DNA from 3 places in the Providencia sp. UF-224 genome. Region 2 is predicted to be linked to each of the others. Evidence: predicted binding sites of a transcription regulator. Region 2 holds the regulator's gene; each other region holds the start of a gene.
What was found. Region 2 encodes PhoB, which activates phosphate uptake and scavenging genes when phosphate is short. Its sites were predicted from a motif close to CTGTCATAAAACTGNCNNAT; they were not measured.
Positions count from the first base shown of each region.

Region 1 (2,283 bases), 120 kb from region 2:
AATGTGAATGGTCAGCCGTGACGATAACTAAGGTATCACCATGTTTTTTCGCGAAATCTAAGCCTACTTGTACCGCTTGGTCAAGGGCAACTGTTTCACCAATTTGGCCACATGGGTTGGCTTTGTGATCCTGTTTATCGATAGACGCACTTTCAACCTGTAAGAAGAAACCATTTGGGTTAACTTCTAATAGATCGATGGCCTTTTGTGTCATTTGGGCTAACGTTGGCGCGTTTGGATCTAATTTCGGATTTGGTTTACACTCCAGTGGCGCATTGTTGATGTTGCCATAATGCACGGCTTTCGGGCCTTCCCACGCGACGGTCATGTTGCCATCGTGGAATAATCCAAGCACAGGTTTGTCTTGGTTCGCCACTTTCACATCGTTCAGCGACTGTGCATCACGTACGATGGTGTAACCACGTTCAACAGCTTGTTGTTCAAGCGTTTTACCTTTGTAGTCACCCGCTTTCGCTTCTTGTTTGAAGCTCTTCGCACCACCGCCTAATGTAACATCTGCGCGGGTCACCAGTAACTGTTCAGAAATTGAACCACGACCGCCATTTTCAAGGGCATTGGTTCCACATTTTTCTGAGGTTTCCTCTGGGCCGTAACATTTACGTGCAGTCACGTGGGAGAATTGTGCCGCTGGCGTTGCATCTTGAATTTCAGAGGTCGTCACGTTACCTGTCGCTTTACCGTTACGTTTAGCAATTTCAATTAAGGTTTCGTGGTCTTTACCGAACACATCAATCCCTAACGCGCCGTTATAGGTTTTCACACCAGAAGACCATGCCGTTGCGGATGCCGCTGAATCTGTGACGTAATCAGGTTTTTGCGTCTTTTTATCTAACGCATAATGCGTATATTGGCCTGTAATTGGCAATGCATCGATACCTTTAAAGAAGCCAGAAGCCCCTTCAGCGTAGTTACGTGCAACGGTGATTTCAGAATCGCCCATCCCATCACCAATAAATAAAATCACGTTTTTCGCTTTGCCATTATGCAGTGCGGCTTTCATGATATCCGTTTGCTCGGTCGCTAAGCGGCGTGCACCACCAAATTTAGTGATATCACCTTGCGCTGCGCGGTTTTCTGAAACCGCATCATTTTTATCCACCGCATAAGCCGGAAGGGTGCTACCTAACATTAATGTGCTGACTGTGACAGCTAAAAGGGATTTCATAAAATTACCAGTCATAACTGTTTTCCTTGCCAATCAATAATGAAAAAAGAGGAAGTATGCTTCAAATAATGACAGGCATGCTAAAGTAGCTAGATGACAGTTGAATGACGCTTTTGTGGCGAAATGAAGACGATTGTCATAAATGTGAAAAAAGCAGCGCATTATCCGCTGCTTTTCTATTGAAATTAATGCGCGATTACCACTGAGAAGTGAGCTGTTTAGAGCCTTCATATAATGTTTCACACCAAGAAACATAATCGTGCCCACTGGGTAATTCGATGGCATCAACGAAATAGCCTTTATGTTTCAATACTTCCAGTAACTGATAATGGTTTTGAATGATCCCGCCCCAACTTCCCCGTTGCTCAAATAACCCTGCTTCAAGGAAAAAACGAATAGGCTGCGGTGGCATTGTTTCTATTTCACTGATTAACCATTCAGGGTCTTGCCCTTTGGGTGCCCACCAATAAGACCCAGACATACTCAGAACATTGCCAAATATTTCAGGGTGTTGTAACGCATTCCATGTCGCCCCTAGTCCACCAAAACTTGAGCCTGCAATAATGGTATGTTCCGCTTTGGCACCAATGCCTTTTTTCGCCAATTGTGGCATTAATTCCTCCGCCAGCAATTGCGGGAAAAGCGCATTAGGGGGCAGCTCCTCACCCCGCTTATCAGCGCTAATGCTATCGACAAATACGATATTCATTGGCGGCAAATCCCCCTTATTCATCCAGCTATCAAAGAATTTCGCCATTTGGTAGGTATGAAGGTAAATTTGCCCATCTAAAAGCACCAATAAAGCAGGTTGTTTCATCGGCACATTTGGGCGGTACACGGTAATTTGCCGCTCGTTATTTAATATTTTGCTAGATAAGGTAAAGGTCTCTAACTGCCCTTTAATTTGATTTTTTTCAATGGCAGGAAATTGGCACTGACGAATATTGGGAGTCAATGATAGCAAGGAAAAACGGTTATATTTATCCGTTGAGGCAGAAGGAATACTTTGCGGATTATAAGGGTCAGCCTGTGCGGTGACTAAAATGGCTTTACGCTGGGCAAACCCGCCTTCTGGCACCGTTGGGATATCAGGGGCA
Region 1 covers NZ_JBSICC010000002.1:19,038-21,320, reverse strand. Annotated here, with positions in the region: gene phoA (alkaline phosphatase) at 1-1,201, opposite strand, end outside; gene AC4IFO_RS02375 (alpha/beta hydrolase-fold protein) at 1,383-2,283, opposite strand, start outside.
Region 1: the regulator PhoB is predicted to act here: its motif matches at 1,278-1,297, upstream of phoA (alkaline phosphatase).

Region 2 (2,283 bases):
CAAATTGCTGGCGACCGTGGCTTAAACTTAACGCCTCTTGCTCAATCATTTTGAGGATCACGGGAATATTTACTTGCTCATCAAGGTTGATTTGCGGGGCAATTTCGATGCGGGATAACTGCAAAAGTTGTTTCACTAAATTATCCATTCGGTGAGCTTGCTCTTGCATCACATTCAGCGCTTTTTTATTGACAGCAGGCATACCTTCTTGGTCATCCATCACCTCAAGATATCCCTGAATAACGGTAAGTGGCGTGCGTAGTTCATGACTCACATTGGCAAAAAAATCTCTACGCGCTTTCTCCAACCGACGTTTTTCAGTGACATCTCGCGCCACCATCAATAATTGCCCTTCCGTATAAGGCAAAATACGAAACTCAACAATTTCCCCACTATTAAGTTCAATGGTTAATGCTTGGTCATAACTTTTGATTGAAAAATAGCGGCTAAAATCAGGGTAACGCAATAGATTGAAAATATGTTGGCCGTTATCTTCTGGCCAGCGAAAACCTAACAACGCCTGCGCATGGCGGTTACACCAGAAAATATTGCCCTCCGTGGTCATCATCACGACGGCATCCGGTAAAGATTCAGCCCCACTACGAAAGCGCTTAATCAGTTGCCCTAATTCGCGACGGCGTTTACGGTTACGTTGCTGCATCTGGTAAATGCCGTAAAATATCGGCTCCCAGCCCCCTCGTCCCTCAGGTGGTAACATGCTTTTATCCAACCAAAGCCAATAAGACAATTTCAGCAAGTTATACGCATGCCACACTAAGGCGGCCAGTAAAGAAACCACTAGCAGCCAAGGTAAGTGCCCGATAAAAACGGACAAAATCAGCGCGGGTAAGATAAATAAAAACAGCCCCCAAATCAGCTGTTTAATCGATAAGCGTTCAAGCACGCATGTCTCTCCCTAGTGTGTCGTTAATAACGAACAGAGAAACGGTAACCTGTACCGCGTACTGTTTGCACCATTTTATCATGACCTTCAGTTTCTAGCGCCTTTCTTAAACGCCGAATGTGTACATCCACCGTTCTGTCTTCAACATAAACGTTCGCGCCCCAGACATAATTCAAGAGCTGTTCACGGCTGTAAACACGTTCAGGGTGCGTCATAAAGAAATGCAGAAGTTTATATTCCGTTGGCCCCATATCAATTGGGGTTTCGTTACTGGTTACACGGTGGGAGGTTGGGTCTAAGGTTAACCCATTCATTTCGATGATATCTTCCGTCGACATTGGAGAGATGCGACGGAGAATCGCTTTAACACGAGCAATTAATTCTTTCGGGGAAAACGGCTTAATCAAATAATCATCCGCACCGACCTCTAGGCCTTTCACGCGATCCTCTTCTTCCCCACGAGCCGTTAGCATCATCACTGGGACATCGCGAGTGGCGCTATCACGCTTCATATGTTTAATCACTTGGAGCCCTGACCCACCGGGGATCATCCAATCTAATAACACCAAATCGGGTAGAGGGTCGACTAACTGTGCAATTGCGCTGTCATAATCATCAGCTTCAATCGGCTGGAAACCATTCTGTTCTAATACAAAACAAACCATTTCTCGGATGGGCGCTTCATCTTCAACCACTAGAATGCGTCTTGCCATGATTGTTCCTGTAAATAAGAAGACATTGTTAATGTGAACGCATTATGCGTCACTTTTATGACAGAATTATGAATGTCTATTCGCAAATCAAATATTTCTCCTTATATTAGCGGGTAAATGTCATCTAAGTGAAATAATTCCGCCATAACACGAGAAAAACACGAGGTTTTGGTAGGATAAGGTATACTGGATAGCAGTAATTTATGCCCTTTATCGAAGACAGGAACTGATGGCTCATGCGCATTATTCACACCTCTGACTGGCATCTTGGCCAATACTTTTTTACCAAAAGCCGTGCGCCTGAGCACCAACACTTTTTAAATTGGCTAGTGAACCAAGTCGAAATTCATCAAGTCGATGCCGTCATTGTGGCAGGGGATATTTTCGATACAGGGTCACCGCCAAGCTATGCCCGCGAGTTATATAATAAATTTATTGTAGATTTGCAAAAAACCGGTTGCCAGTTGGTCATTTTGAGTGGAAACCACGATTCCGTCTCTGTCCTGAATGAATCAAGCTCACTATTAAGCTACCTCAATACTCAAGTGGTCACCTCTGGCAGTGAGCCGAATGTTATCACTCTGCACAATAAACAAGCACAACCCATTGGCCTTGTGTGTGCAATTCCTTTTTTACGACCTCGAGATATCCAACTAAGTGTTGCAG
Region 2 covers NZ_JBSICC010000002.1:138,929-141,211, reverse strand. Annotated here, with positions in the region: gene phoR (phosphate regulon sensor histidine kinase PhoR) at 1-904, opposite strand, end outside; gene phoB (phosphate regulon transcriptional regulator PhoB) at 928-1,617, opposite strand; gene sbcD (exonuclease subunit SbcD) at 1,854-2,283, shown strand, end outside.

Region 3 (2,283 bases), on a different contig from region 2:
TGCGGGCTCGGTATATACTAATTCTTAATTACGTCTCAATTAAATAGCAAAAGGCATGAGCATGACGCAGGATGAATTAAAAAAAGCGGTGGGTTGGGCAGCACTGGAATACGTAAAACCCGGCACAATTGTTGGTGTCGGTACAGGGTCTACTGCATCACACTTTATTGATGCATTGGCAACAATGAAAGGGCAAATTGAAGGTGCTGTTTCTAGCTCCGAAGCGTCTACGCAAAAACTTAAATCGTTGGGTATCCCTGTTTTTGATTGTAATGAAGTGGACTCATTAGATGTTTACGTTGATGGTGCGGATGAAGTCGACCATCATATGAACATGATCAAGGGCGGCGGTGCTGCGTTAACACGTGAAAAAATCGTTTCTGCGATTGCAAAAACCTTTGTGTGCATCGTTGACCAATCAAAACTGGTTGATGTGTTAGGCAAGTTCCCTCTGCCTGTTGAAGTTATCCCAATGGCGCGTAGCTATGTGGCGCGTGAATTGGTCAAACTGGGTGGTACACCGGAATATCGTCAAAATGTGGTTACTGATAATGGCAACGTGATTTTAGATGTTCACAATTTAAGTATTGTTGACCCTGTTGCATTAGAAAACACCATCAATGGTATCGCGGGCGTTGTGACTGTTGGTTTATTTGCTAATCGTGGTGCTGATGTTGTCCTGATGGGCACAACGGATGCCGGGGTTAAAACGATCAAACTATAATCGCAATTATTTGCGATAAATTAATTTGGTTAATCTACAGGCCAGCAAACTATTTAGTTGCTGGCTTTTTTGTGCAGTAAAAAAAAGGCGTTAACGTATTTGGTTAGTGGGTAGATTGAAAAATAATTGACCAGTTTTATAAATATCATTAATTTGAAATTTATTTCATTATTTTTATTATCCCGCGATTTTGGTGATATATCTCACACTAATATGCATTGTGCAGGAAAAATCCTTATTTTGTGTTACTGCTCCTGATTTTCTACCATTTAACTTCTTTTTCCTCGCGCTTTTTAGTACGCCTTAAGCAAACGGTTGTATTGATACTGCGCTGAATTTTGCTATGTTGGTATACTCTTTTCAGATTTCAAGGTAGATGAATGTGCTGGTATGGATATGCCTTGAATTATGTTGAGCAAAACCATGAGTCAAACAAGCAAATTCATCTGTCACAAATTTAAAACGTTCACGATAGGGTAGGGAAATGGTCAAGGTATCTTTGCATAAAGACAAAATAAAATTTTTACTGCTAGAAGGTGTTCACCAAAGCGCGGTTGATAACTTAAAAGCAGCGGGTTATACCAATATTGAATACCATAAAAGCGCATTGTCTGATGAAGAATTAAAAGAAGCGATCAAAGATGCGCGCTTTGTCGGTATCCGTTCCCGCACTCATTTATCTGAAGAGATTTTCGCTGCCGCTGAAAAGTTAGTGGCGGTTGGTTGCTTCTGTATCGGAACCAACCAAGTGGATTTAGACGCCGCGGCAAAACGTGGTATCCCTGTCTTTAATGCACCATTCTCAAACACCCGTTCCGTTGCTGAGATGGTATTAGGCCAGCTATTACTGTTGTTACGTCGTATTCCTGAAGCGAATATGCAAGCGCACCGTGGTATTTGGGAAAAACAAGCAAAAGGCTGTTTTGAAGCACGTGGTAAACGCCTTGGTATTGTTGGATACGGCCATATCGGTACTCAGCTGGGGATCTTAGCTGAAGGCATTGGTATGAATGTTTTCTTCTATGATATTGAAAATAAACTGCCTTTAGGAAATGCAACCCAAGTACGTTCTTTGACTGAGTTACTCAATATGAGTGATGTCGTCAGCTTGCATGTACCAGAAACGGCCAGCACGAAAAACATGTTTGCTAAAGAACAGTTTGACCGCATGAAACCAGGTTCAATCTTTATCAATGCGTCACGTGGTACCGTGGTGGACATTCCTGCATTGGCAGCAGCGCTGGAAAGCAAGCATTTATCCGGTGCAGCGGTTGACGTATTCCCAAGTGAGCCCGCGGCAAATAACGACCCGAATGACCCGTTTATTTCTGAGCTGATTAAATTCGACAATGTGATTTTAACGCCTCACATTGGTGGCTCTACAGAAGAAGCACAAGAAAACATTGGCTTAGAAGTTGCGAGTAAACTGGCAAAATATTCTGATAACGGTTCAACGCTTTCTGCGGTCAACTTCCCAGAAGTTTCTCTGCCTGTACACACTGAAGACACTAACCGTTTCTTGCATATCCACGAAAACCGTCCGGGTATTTTGAATAGCA
Region 3 covers NZ_JBSICC010000007.1:25,491-27,773, reverse strand. Annotated here, with positions in the region: gene rpiA (ribose-5-phosphate isomerase RpiA) at 62-724, shown strand; gene serA (phosphoglycerate dehydrogenase) at 1,209-2,283, shown strand, end outside.
Region 3: the regulator PhoB is predicted to act here: its motif matches at 1,171-1,190, upstream of serA (phosphoglycerate dehydrogenase).